Lichenicola cladoniae: one gene and its partner. The protein of the gene in region 2 interacts with the protein of the main gene of each other region in a pairwise test. Links are inferred from orthologs where the notes say so. Each region holds a gene or a part of one and is shown on either strand. Other genes may lie near its edges.

Region 1 (5,306 bases), 330 kb from region 2 along the record:
CTGCGCGGCCGAGATCGCGGCACGCAGACGCGAGTTCGTGCTCGGGTCCGGCAGGCCGGAGCGCGCCGCGACGGTGATCTCCCGGATGGCACGGGCGAACGACCGCGCCCGGCGCGCGTCCTGCGCGCCCTTGCGGTGCATGATGTTCTTGAACTGGGAATGACCCGCCATGGTGCTTCTCTAATCAGCCGCGGCGCGAATCAGGCGACGCGGCCGTGGCAATGCTTGTACTTGTTGCCCGACCCGCACGGGCAGGACGCGTTTCGCGGTGTATCCACCCAGGTCGCGGGATCGGCGGTGAGGTGCGGATGCGACGGGGCCAGCCGGACGGATTCCGGCGGCGGCTCCATCGTTTCCTGGAGGCTGGCACTGCCCATCCCGCTATCGGAGAACATGGCAGGACCCGGATGCATCGCCTCGATCGCACCGGGCGGCTCCGGATGCACGGCGACCAGCCCGTCGAGCGTCTGGCCCGGGAACGGATCGTCGGCCGGCGGCATCACCTCGACGCGGGACAGCATCGCCGTCACCCGCTCGCGTAGTTCGTCGAGCATGACGTTGAACAGCGAGAACGCCTCGTTCTTGTACTCGTTGAGCGGGTCCTTCTGGCCGTACGCGCGCAGGCTGATGCCCTGGCGAAGCTGGTCCAGCAGCAGCAGATGCTCCTTCCAGACCGTGTCCAGGGTGCTCAGCAGCAGCTGCTTCTCGATGTAGCGCATCACCGCCGGGCCGAAATTGGCGGCTTTTGCAGCCGCCGCCTGTGCCGCCGCCTGCTCGACCCGCTGCATCACCTCCTCGAGGCCGATGCCGTCCTCCTTCGCCCAGGCCTCGATCGGCAGGTCGAGCGACAGGACGCGCTTCAGGTCCTCGGCGAGCTCGGCACTCGACCACTGCTCGGCGAACGCCTTTTCTGGAATGCGGGCCCGCACCATCTGGTCGGCCAGCTCGTTGCGCATGGTGGTGACGATGTCGGAGACATCCTCGGACGACATGAACTCCTTGCGCTGCGCATAGACTTCCTTGCGCTGGCTGTTGTTCACGTCGTCGTATTTCAGCAGGTTCTTGCGGGTGTCGAAGTTGCGCGCCTCGACCTTCTTCTGTGCCTTCTCCAGCGCCCGGTTGATCCAGGGATGGATGATCGCCTCGCCGGCCTTGAGGCCCATCTTCTGCAGCATGCCGGCCATACGGTCGGAGCCGAAGATGCGCATCAGATCGTCCTGCAGCGACAGGAAGAACCGCGACGCGCCCGGATCGCCCTGGCGTCCCGAACGTCCACGCAGCTGGTTGTCGATGCGGCGGCTCTCGTGTCGCTCGGTGCCGATCACGAACAGTCCGCCGGCTTCCTTGACCACGCCATGGAAGCCGGCGACCTGCTCGCGCAACGCCATCTCCCGTGCCGTGAGCTCGGGTTCCTCGAGATCGTGCAGCTCCTGGCGCACACGCATCTCGACGTTGCCGCCGAGTTTGATGTCGGTGCCGCGCCCGGCCATGTTGGTCGCGATGGTGATCGCGCCGGGCGCGCCGGCCTGCGCGATGATCGTCGCCTCCATCTCGTGGAAGCGCGCGTTCAGCACGTTGTGCGGAATCCTGCGTTCATGCAGCAGCGCGGAAAGCTGCTCGCTCTTTTCGATCGAGGTGGTGCCGACCAGGATCGGCTGGCCGGTTTTCGTGACTTCCTCGATCAGCGTGGTGACCGAATTGAACTTGTCGGTCTCGCTGAGATAGACCTCGTCGTCGCCGTCGAGCCGGATCACCGGCACGTTGGTCGGGATCTCGACCACGTCGAGCTTGTAGATTTCGTTGAACTCGTCGGCCTCGGTCATCGCCGTGCCGGTCATGCCGGACAGCTTCGGATAGAGGCGGAAATAATTCTGGAAGGTGATCGAGGCGAGCGTCTGGTTCTCCTGCTGGATCTCCTGGTGCTCCTTCGCCTCCAGCGCCTGGTGCAGCCCGTCGCCGTAGCGCCTGCCCTCCATCATGCGGCCGGTGAACTCGTCGATGATCACCACCTTGCCGGCACGCACGATGTAGTCGACGTCCCGCGAGAACAGCGTGTGCGCCCGCAGCGACTGCTGCACGTGATGCACCACCGAGATGTTGGACACGTCGTACAGCCCGCCCTCGGTGACGATGCCGGCCTGGCGCAGCATCTCCTCGATGGTCTCGGTGCCGTGCTCGGTCAGGATGACGCTGCGGAACTTCTCGTCCTTGTCGAAGGTGGCCGGGTCCTTGGCCAGTTCGGCGACCAGCAGGTCCACGCTGCGATAGAGGTCGGAGCTGTCCTCGGCCGGACCGGAGATGATCAGAGGGGTCCGCGCCTCGTCGATCAGGATGGAATCCACCTCGTCGACGATGGCGTAGTTGAACGGCCGCTGCACCATGTCCTGCAGCCGGTACTTCATGTTGTCGCGCAGGTAGTCGAAGCCGAACTCGTTGTTGGTGCCGTAGGTGACGTCGGCGGCGTAGGCGGCCCGGCGTTCCTCGTCGGGCACGTTCGGCACGATCACCCCGGTCGACAGGCCGAGGAAGGCGTAGAGCTGCCCCATCTCCTCGGAATCGCGCCGCGCCAGGTAGTCGTTGACGGTCACCACGTGCACGCCCTTGCCGGCGAGTGCGTTCAGATACACCGGCAGGGTGCCGACCAGGGTCTTGCCCTCGCCGGTGCGCATCTCGGCGATGCGGCCGGAATGCAGCACCATGCCGCCGACCAGCTGCACATCGAAATGGCGCATGCCCAGCACGCGGCGGGAGGCCTCGCGCACCACCGCGAACGCCTCGGGCAGCAGTTCGTCGAGGCTGGTGCCGCCGGCGATGCGGGTGCGGAACTCCTGGGTCTTGCCGGCCAGGGCCTGATCGTCGAGCGCCTGGATCGCCGGCTCCAGCACGTTGATCTCCGGCACCCGGCGCTGGTGCGCCTTGAGCGAGCGATCGTTGGCTGAGCCGAACAGGGTGCGGGCGAGACTTGCGAACATGAAGGCCTTCCGAATGGCGCTCTGCGTCCACCGGATATGGCCATGCCCCCGGATACGACCAAGGCTCGGCACGCTGGTGGTGGTTCGGCCCCGCGTGAGCCGGCATCGCGCCGGTCCGGGATAGGACCGCCGCCGCCACCGGTCAATGCACGTCCGAACATGCCTCGAACTCGCTTGCTTGTGAGGACCTCCGGCTTTTGGCATTGTCGGGCCTCGGATCATTCGAGGTTTTCGTCCAATGCGGCTTTCCCGCCCGGTTGCTGCCATCACGGCAGCGACCCTGCTTGCTTCTGCCTCCGCCCTTTCGCCGCTCTCGGCCTATGCGGCCCCTCACAAGAAGGAGGCTGCCACCACGCCGGCTGCCGCAGCCCCTGCTTCCGGCGACGCCAAGCCCGCCAACCCGATCGTGGCCTCGGTGAACGGTGACCCGATCCACCTCGATCGTGTCCGCGCCACCGCGCAGACGCTGCCCGACGAGATGCGCGGGATGCCGCCGCAGATGCTGTTCCCGATGATCGTGAACCAGCTCGTCGATCAGAAGGCGCTGCTGATCGAGGCACAGAAGGAAGGCCTGCAGAAGGACCCCGAGGTCCAGAAGACCATGCAGGCCGCGGCCGACCAGGCGCTGCAGAACGTCTATCTGAGCCGCGCCGTCGAGCCGCAGATCACCGACGACGCAATCCAGGCGGCGTACGCCAAGGACTACGCGGGCAAGACCGGCGAGAAGGAGGTGCATGCGCGCCACATCCTGGTCGCCGACGAGAAGACCGCCAACGACATCATCAAGCAGCTCAAGGCCGGCGGCGATTTCGCAGCCCTTGCCAAGAAGGACTCCACCGACAAGGGGTCCGCTGCTGCCGATGGCGATCTCGGCTGGTTCAAGAAGGGCGACATGCTGCCCGATTTCTCCGCTGCCGCCTTCGCAATGACCAAGGGCCAGGTCTCGGACAAGCCGGTGCATACCCGCTACGGCTGGCACGTGATCCAGGTGCTCGATACCCGCACCTCGACCGCACCCGCGTTCGCGACCGTGCATGACCAGATCCGCCAGAAGCTGATCCAGACGGATGTCCGCGCCGTCGTCGAGAAGGCGGTCGCCCAGGTCAAGGTGGTCCGCTACAACCCGGACGGCACGCCGGTGACCGACAAGCCGGCGCCGCCCGCCGCCGCCGCGGCAGCCGGTGCATCGCCGGTTCCGGCCCAGGCTGCGGCGCCTGCAACTCCCGGCGCGACCCCGCCCTCCGGCGAGTAAAAGACAGCGCCCGGTGATCGTGCCGGGCGTCCGTGCCTCCTCTTGCAGGAATATCCGCCCGCATGGCCAAGCCGCTCGCCGTCTCGCCACTCGCCGTTCCGTTTCCGGCGATGGGCCAGATCGGCGGTGTACGGCTGGCCACGGTTGCCGCCGGCATCCGCTACCAGGGCCGCACCGACCTGGTGCTGATGGATTTCGTAGCCGGCACCAGCGTCGCCGGCGTCTTCACCCGCAACACCTGTCCCGGCGCGCCGATCGACTGGTGCCGCGAGGCGCTGGCCGGCGGTACGGCGCGTGGCCTGGTGGTCAATGCCGGCAACGCCAACGTATTCACCGGTCGTGCCGGTCGCGAAACGACGCACGCGACTGCCGCCGCCGCCGCTAGTCTGCTCGGGTGCGGGCAATCGGAAATCTTTCTCGCCTCGACCGGCGTGATCGGCGAGGTGCTGCCGCACGAGCGCATCACCCGCGCCCTCCCCGCCCTGGCCACCGGCCTGACGCCGACCGGCTGGGAAGCCGCGGCGCGCGGGATCATGACCACCGATACCTTCCCCAAGGGCGCCATCCGGACGGTGACCATCGCGGGCACGCCCGTCACGATCCAGGGTATCGCCAAGGGCAGCGGCATGATCGCGCCCGACATGGCGACGATGCTGTGCTTCGTGGCGACCGATGCGGCACTGCCGCAGGCGGTCCTGCAGACGCTGCTGGCGGCTTCGGTGGACCGCAGCTTCAACTGCACCACGGTCGATTCCGACACCTCCACCAGCGACACGGTGCTGCTGTTCGCGACCGGGACCGCCGGCAACCCGCCGGTCGCCGGGAACGCGGACCCGGCGCTGGCCGATTTCGCCGAGGCGCTCGATTCGCTGCTGCTGGAGCTCGCCCTGCTGGTCGTCCGGGACGGCGAGGGTGCCACCAAGCTTGTCCGCATCGAGGTATCCGGCGCGGTCTCGGACCAGTCGGCACGCCAGGTGGCGCTGGCCGTCGCCAACTCGCCGCTGGTGAAAACCGCGATCGCCGGCGAGGACGCCAACTGGGGCCGCATCGTCATGGCGGTCGGCAAGAGCGGCGAGCCGGCC
Region 2 (7,900 bases):
ATCCTTCACCGCTTTGAAGTCGATGTGCTTCTTGTGCGCACCGCCCGGGCCTTCCCAGTTATTCGCCTGCGTGTTGCTGAACGCGAACATGGCGCGGATACCGGAGTTGCCGATCAAGCCGGTGTTGAGACGAAGGAACTCACGGCTCAACTTGTAGGTGCCATAGGAGATGTCGAGCAGGCCGCCCGGCTTCAACGTCGGATCGGACATTTTCATTTCGACGAGGCCGGCCGCTCCACTGACCACCGGGCTATCGAGATTGACCGACCCAGGCGTCAACGAGACCGATTCGAGATCTTCGGCTTCCAGCACCTCGTTCGAATAGAACTGGCCCGCACCGATATCGTTCAGTGGGGCGCCGTCCAGCAGCCAGCCGACTTCCGACGTGTCGAGGCCGCGCACGCGCGACGATCCCGAATACAATCCGTATGGGTCTACGTCCGTCACGTTCGTGCTGGGCAACGACCGCAGCAACGACTGGGCGTCGCTGGTCGGCGACTGCTTGGCGATGAAGTCGCGGGTGATCGTCTGGACCGCCTTCGGGGCAGTTTCGACACGCATCAGGCCGCCGCCTGGAGACGTCGTACGGACGCTGCGTCCGGTCACCGTCACGCTTTCGGCGTTCGACGTTGTTGGCTTGGCAGCACCCGGCTGTGCGGCCGTTTGTGCCGATGCTGACAAGGCGGTGCAGGTTAAGGCGGTGCTGGCGAGCAGGGCAGCGAGACAAGTTCTGGTCAGTATGGAGGGGATGCGCCTTGAAGCAGGGGGGCCGTGCCGCCGCTTCTAGCCGTTCCGAAACGATCTGCCCGCAAAATCCTGCCTACCTGGACAAGTATGCCGACGAAATGTGCTTTTGATGCAACGGGATGTGTCGTGCTGTTGCAATTGGCGCATATGCCAGGGGATAGGGCAGCATTCTGCGATCAGACGCCCATAAAATAGGCTATCGGCTCCCGGGCGCTCTTGCAGGACCGGACATAGCCGATCCGGCAGCGGGACACCGGTGATACTTTTATGACGCCATCTGAGAAGCTGGCGGCCGGCTCAGACCAGCCGTGCTTTTTTCACCGACGCGGCGATGAAGCCCGAAAATAGCGGGTGAGGAGCGAACGGTTTCGACAGCAGCTCGGGATGATACTGCACGCCGATGAACCACGGGTGCGCCGGATACTCGATGATTTCAGGAAGAATACCGTCCGGCGACAAGCCAGAAAATACCATGCCGGTCTTCTCGAGTTGTTCGCGGTAATGGATGTTCACCTCGTAGCGGTGCCGGTGGCGCTCCCGGATCTCCGTGGTCCCGTATGCCTCGGCGACACGCGACCCTTCCGCAAGCACCGCGTCGTAGGCACCGACCCGCATCGTGCCGCCGAGGTCGCCACCCTCGCGACGACGTAGCATCTCGTTGCCGCGCGCCCATTCGATCATCAGCCCGACCACGGGGTCCTCGGTGGCGCCGAACTCGGTTGAGGACGCATCCGGAATGCCGGCCAGGTTCCGCGCGCACTCGATGACCGCCATCTGCATGCCGAAGCAGATCCCGAAGAACGGGATCCTGTGCTCGCGGGCGAACCGCACGGCTTCGATCTTGCCTTCCGATCCGCGCTCGCCGAATCCGCCCGGAACCAGGATTCCGTGCACATCCTCGAGCCGTGCGATGGCACCGGCCGGGTCGCTCGCCGCACTCTCGAAGATCTGGCTGTCGACCCAGTCGAGCTTGACGCGAACCCGGTTGGCGATGCCGCCGTGGATCAGCGCCTCGTTGAGCGACTTGTAGCTGTCGAGCAGCGAGGTGTATTTGCCGACGACCGCGATGCGCACTTCACCTTCCGGATTTCGCATCGCGTCCAGCACGTTGTGCCAGGCGGACAGGTCGGGCTCGCCCTCGTAGGGCAGGCCGAAATGCCGAAGCACCTCGTTATCCATGCCTTCGGCATGATAACTTACCGGGCAGGCATAAATCGTATCGACATCGAGTGCCGAGATGACCGCTTCGGGCCGGACATTGCAGAAGCTGGCGATCTTGCGACGCTCATTGTCGGGTAGCGGCCGATCGGACCGGCACAGCAGCATCTGCGGCTGGATGCCGACATTCTGCAGCTCCTTGACCGAGTGCTGGGTCGGCTTGGTCTTGAGCTCGCCGGCGCTGGAAATCCACGGCACCAGGGTCAGGTGCACGAACATCGTGCGGTCCGGGCCAAGGTCGTTGCGGAGCTGGCGGATTGCCTCGAGGAACGGCAGGCTCTCGATATCGCCGACGGTGCCGCCGATCTCGACCAGCACGAAATCGAGATCCTCGGTATTCTGGACCACGACATCCTTGATGGCGTCGGTGATGTGCGGGATGACCTGCACGGTGGCGCCGAGATAGTCGCCGCGCCGTTCGCGGGCGATCACGTCGGAATAGATGCGCCCGGTGGTGGCGTTGTCCGCCCGGGTGGCATGCACGCCGGTGAAGCGCTCGTAATGCCCCAGATCGAGATCGGTCTCGGCCCCGTCATCGGTTACGAACACCTCGCCGTGCTGATAGGGGCTCATGGTGCCCGGGTCGACATTGAGATAGGGATCGAGCTTGCGTAGCCGGACCCGGTAGCCACGAGCCTGCAGAAGCGCTGCGAGCGCTGCCGAGGCAATGCCTTTGCCGAGTGAGGAGACCACACCGCCGGTGATAAATACGAACCGCGTCATGGGCGGTCGTCCTACACCTGAACCGGCGCACACGAAACCCATGGTTCGAATTCATGTGTCCGATTGTGGCCATATTGCCGGCCATGGACCGCGATCCCCGAGTGCCGCCAGCACCGAATGGGCGGCGCGCTCTCCGTCCAGCATTGCCCCGCCGACCGTGCCGGCCAGCCCGTCGGTCCGGCAGGCTTCTCCGGCCAGCACGAGTCGGCCGTCGCCGATCGGCCGCCCCAGCGCCGCCCGGGCGTCGGTACGGCCGGGGCTTGCGTACGCATAGGCGCCGAGAAACAGCGGGTCGCTGCCCCAGCGGGAGACGAAGCCGCCTGGCTTGAGTGCATCGATCGCGGCGGCCCCCAGTGTCTCGGCCAGCCGGCTCATCGCTTCGTCGAGCGCATCCTCCTCGCGACCGCTGAACGACCAGGCGAACCGCCCGCCGAAGAACCCGGAAACATAAGGGGCATCGGCTGGACGCACGCTCAGCAGCATCATCGGCTCGCCGCGCGCGCTCAGTCGCTGCTCGATCAGGGTGTCGGGATCAACGGCCAACCGTGCGGCCGAGTCCGGCTTGTCCGAGATCGGCAAGGCGAGCTTGCTCAGCAATCCCATCGGCAGGCCGTCGAGTGCCGTCAGGGTCTCGGGCGGCAGTGGCGGGGTAAAGCGTATCCGCTCGTCGCGAAGCACCCCCGTCGAGACGGTGACGATGCATGCGCGGGCCCTGACGGTGCCGCCGGTGGTGGTGATCGTGACCCCGGCCGGATGATGCCAGTCGATCCCGATTACCGTGACGCCGCATCGCACCGGTCCGGCCAGAGGTCCCATCAGCTTGGCCAGCAGGGTGCCGACGCCCCGATCGGGACGGAGATCGTCGTCGGCGAGCTGGTTGCGATGCCAATCGAACAGCGACAGCTGGTCCGCATCGACCGCGGCGATGATGGCGCTTTCCCAGGCTTCCGCGTTCGGCAACCACGGGTCCGAGGCATGGTTCCGGGCATTACCGGCCTCGGCCAGGCTGATGTCCGGACCATCGAGACTGGCCTGGACGCATGAGCGCCAGGCGGTGTCGGCTTCGGCGTAGGCGTTTTCCTCGTCCGGGCTGGCGACCTTCGACCCGATCAGCAGGCGACGGCTCCCGGGATGGCCTTCATGCAGCTTCGTTCCAGCCTGGCGGGCGAGCGCCACGAGGGGATTGCGGCCGGCTTCGTGCAGCCATGTGGCACCCTCGTCGATCGAGGCGCCACCCAGTTGTTCCGGCTGCACGGTGCGGGCACGGCCGCCGATCCGGGGGCCGGCCTCGAGCACCAGCACCGAGTTTCCGGCACGGCGCAGGACCGCAGCAGCTGCAAGTCCCGCAGCACCCGCGCCGATGACGACGATGTCCGGATCGCTCACCCTGGCACCAGGGCGTCGCAGTCAGTGGCCGGGGGTCGGAGCCGGGACGGGGCTTGGCGGCCGCGCGGGGAGGGCGGCTCCCGGTACCGGCGTGGCGGGTGTGGCCGGCGCAGTGGCAGTTGCCGGCACCGCGAGGATGTCGTGCGTATGGCCCGAACTGCCACGGTTGAGCACCGCGAGCGTCAGCGACAGCGCCATGAACAGGCCGGCCAGGATCGCGGTGGTGCGGGTCAGCAGGTTGGCGGTGCCGCGACCGCTCATGAAGCTGCCCATGCCCTGGCTGGAGCCGATGCCCAGGCCGCCGCCTTCACTGCGCTGGATCAGCACCGTGCCGATCAATGTCAGCGTGACGAGGAGATGAAGGACGAGCAGTGCGGCGATCATGATGCTGTTCCGTTCCGGCTCAACCGCGCGAGGCGGCAGCCGCGATGGCAAAAAAATCCTGGGCCTTCAGGCTGGCGCCGCCGACCAGGGCGCCGCCGACATCGGCAACCGCGAGCAGGCCTGCGGCATTCTTCGCATTCACCGATCCACCATACAGGATGCGGGTCTTGTGGCCGGCATCGCCGAACTGGCGAACCAGCTCGGCGCGGATGAAGGCATGCATGGCCGCGACATCCTGTTCGGTCGCGGTGCGGCCGGTGCCGATCGCCCAGACCGGCTCGTAGGCGACGACGCCTTCGCCATCGGCAAACCCGTCGGGCAGGCTGCCCTTGATCTGCCAGCCGACCACGTCCTCGTGTCCGTCGGCCGATCGCTGATCCTCGGTTTCCCCGACGCAGACTATCGGGATGAGGCAAGCCGACCGCGCCGCCAGCACCTTCTCGCGAACCGTCTCGTCTATTTCCTTGTGGTTCTGCCGGCGCTCGGAATGGCCGAGAATGACGTGGGTTGCACCAAGATCGCGAAGCATCGGGGCGGAAATATCGCCGGTATGCGCGCCCTTCGCCTGCATGTGGCAATCCTGGCCACCGACCGTGATTGCAGTGCCGGTCAGGATGCCCGCTACCGTCGAGATCTGGGTGAAGGGCGGGCAGACCAGCAGATCGGCATGCCCGAAGCCGTTGCCCGCGCCGGACTGCAAAGCCTGAGCCAGGCTCCTTGCGTCGGCGGTCAGGCCGTTCATCTTCCAGTTGCCGGCGATCAGTTGACGACTCATTCCCGGACCATCCCCGCCAATCTTCCGTGGTGTAGACATCCCAGACCGAAACCGGGGTGCGACCCCGCCCGGCAGGCTGTCAGGGCGGGTGGTAGACCATGCCGGGGTGCTGCATGACAAGCGCGCCGCCTTACAAGGTCGCTGCATGACAAGGTCGGGGCCCCACCCTATGGTGCGCCGCCTCGCCGACCCGACGACCGACCGGCCCAGTCTTCCTGTTGCCGCCCTCCATGTGGATTGCTCAATGCTCGCTTTCATGCGCCGCGTCTTTATCGGCTCCTGGCTCGGACGGATCCTGGCCGTCGTGATCTTCGCGAGCTTCGCGGTCTGGGGGATCGGCGACTTCTTCACCAACCTGATCACCGGCGGCGGCGCCAACGTTGCGACCGTGGGCGGCCGGCACATCGCCACCGACGAGTTCCAGCGCACCTACCAGCGTGCCCTTGGCCAGACCGCGCAGTCGCAGGGTATTGCCGATCCTACTTCGTTGCCGTTCGGCGAGCGTCGCCAGATCGCGGTCCAGGCGCTGCAGCAATTGATTTTCCAGGCAGTCATTGCCAACCAGGCCGGCCGGACCGGGATCGTGGTGCCGGACCAGATCGTCCGCGACCAGATCTTTGCCGAGAAGGCGTTCCTCGGCGCGGACGGCAAGTTCAGCCGGACGCTGTTCGACCAGCGGATGCAGGCGGCCGGCTTCACCGAGGACCAACTGGTCAAGATCTTCCGCGAGCAGTCGGCGGCGACCGCGCTGGTCGAGCCGATCCGGGTGGGGGCGATGGCGCCGTCCGAACTGGTGCGCCGCGCCTTCGATTACGGTGCCGAAACCCGCGTGCTGGACATGGTTTCCCTGCCGTTCACCGCCATTCCGGTCCCGGCGGCGCCGGATGAGGCCGCGCTGCATCGCTACTTCGACAACAACAAGGACCGGTTCAAGGCGCCCGAGTATCGCCGGATCAAGGTCGTGCTGCTGTCGCCGGAAACCATCGCGCACGGGCTTGATATCCCCGAAGCGGACGAGCGCCGGGCATATGATTCATTGATCACCAAGTACCAGGTTGCGGAGAAGCGGTCCGTGCAGGTGCTGATCGTCCCGGACGAGACCCATGCGAAACAGCTCGCCGGCCTCTGGACCGGTGGCGTCGCCTGGGCCCAGCTTCAGGCGACCGCCAAGGACGCGACGCCGATCTCGCTGGACGACGCCACCCTGGCCAGCATCCCGTCACCCGACATTGCGAAGCTGGTGTTCGCTGCCCCGGCCGACGTCGTGACCGGCCCGGCGAAAACCGATGCGGGTTGGGTAGTGCTGCGCGTCTCCAAGATCACTCCCCCGGTGAACCGGACGTTCGACCAGGCGAAGGACGAGCTGCACGACCTGGTCGGCCGGCAGCAGGCGGCGGCGCTGCTCTCGCCGCGTGTCCAGAAGCTGCAGGATGCGATCGCCGGCGGCGGGCTCGACGCGATCCCCGGCGATCTCGGCGCAGTGGCCGCGGAAGGCACGCTCGACACCCAGGGCCTGACGCAGGCTGGCGAGCCGGCACCGTTCCCTGGCAGCGCCGCGATCCGCAAGGCGATCCTGGCCCAGGCGTTTGCTGCCCGCAAAGGCGATGTGCCGACCCTGATGCAGGGGCCGGAAAATAGCTGGTACGCCCTGGCGGTCGAGGACATCACCCCGGCCAGGCCGCTGACCTTCGAGCAGGCCGGCGACCGGTTGCGTGCCGACTTCCAGCAGGACGCAGTACGGCATGCCGATGAGCAGGCCGCCGCGGCCCTGTACGCCAACGCTCAGGCGCATGGCGGCCTAGCGGTCACTGCCGCAGCCCGGCCGGACATGCTGCGCGACGTCGTGGTCCGCCGCGGCCAGACTTCTGGACCGGCGCCCCAGAATCTCGTGCAGATCGCGTTCTCGCTGAAGCCCGGCACGTCGACAATGCTGGAGACCCCGACCGGCTTCGTGGTGGCGACGATCACCGGCATCCGCCACCCGGCCCCGTCGGCCGATACGCTGGGCTACAGCCGGACCCGGCAGGCGCTCGACGCCGCACTGGCCGACGACATCGAGAACAGCTACGTGAGCGCACTCCGCGACCGCGCGAAGCCGAACATCAACGTGAAGACCGTCGAGAAGGTGGTTGGAGTGCCATCCGGGGCGGGAGCCTCGGACAGCAACAGCGGCTCGTGAGCATGTCGCCCTTGCAGGACAGGCTCAGGGACGGGCAGGCGGTCATCGCCTGGACCGTCGAGGCCGCGGACCTGCTGACCCCGGTCTCGGCTTTCCTGAAGCTGCGCCATCACCTGCCCGGTGCGGACCGGAACAGCTTCCTCCTTGAGAGCATCGAGGGCGGCGTCGCGCGTGGTCGCTACTCGGTGATCGGGCTGCTACCGGACCGGATCTGGCGCTGCCGGACCGGGACTGTGGCGGTCAGCCGGGATGGGGACAGCTTCATGCCGCTCGATGCCCATCCGATCGACAGCCTGCGCCAGCAGATCGCGGCGAACCGGATCGAGCTTCCGGCGTCCTTGCCGCCGATGATCGGCGGCCTGTTCGGCTATCTCGGCTACGACATGGTCAGACAGATGGAGCGGCTGCCAAACTCTCCCGTCGATGATCTCGGCCTGCCGGAGGCGATGCTGCTGCGGCCGTCGCTGTTCGCGGTGTTCGACAACGTT

Evidence for each region.
Region 1: the proteins of secG (region 2) and secA interact in binary tests that used the Escherichia coli proteins (3 or more experiments, as listed by UniProt). The link is inferred for Lichenicola cladoniae from one-to-one orthologs.

What each region holds. Positions count from the first base shown.
Region 1 is NZ_CP053708.1:1,768,089-1,773,394, reverse strand. What follows is about bases 1-3,310. They hold secA (preprotein translocase subunit SecA), read right to left. Parts: upstream 2,973-3,310; coding sequence 201-2,972; downstream 1-200. Other genes in these bases: HN018_RS08140 (peptidylprolyl isomerase), read left to right, coding at 3,211-3,310; HN018_RS08150 (YebC/PmpR family DNA-binding transcriptional regulator), read right to left, coding at 1-171. Also shown: more of HN018_RS08140, read left to right, coding at 3,311-4,224; bifunctional glutamate N-acetyltransferase/amino-acid acetyltransferase ArgJ, read left to right, coding at 4,287-5,306. UniProt on the Escherichia coli protein: Required for protein export, interacts with the SecYEG preprotein conducting channel.
Region 2 is NZ_CP053708.1:2,095,962-2,103,861, forward strand. What follows is about bases 2,778-5,496. They hold secG (preprotein translocase subunit SecG), read right to left. Parts: upstream 4,459-5,496; coding sequence 4,096-4,458; downstream 2,778-4,095. Other genes in these bases: HN018_RS09705 (flavin monoamine oxidase family protein), read right to left, coding at 2,778-4,074; tpiA (triose-phosphate isomerase), read right to left, coding at 4,478-5,233; HN018_RS09720 (peptidyl-prolyl cis-trans isomerase), read left to right, coding at 5,490-5,496. Also shown: HN018_RS09695 (TonB-dependent receptor), read right to left, coding at 1-606; HN018_RS09700 (CTP synthase), read right to left, coding at 1,045-2,688; more of HN018_RS09705, read right to left, coding at 2,740-2,777; more of HN018_RS09720, read left to right, coding at 5,497-7,412; trpE (anthranilate synthase component I), read left to right, coding at 7,415-7,900. UniProt on the Escherichia coli protein: Subunit of the protein translocation channel SecYEG. Overexpression of some hybrid proteins has been thought to jam the protein secretion apparatus resulting in cell death; while this may be true it also results in FtsH-mediated degradation of SecY.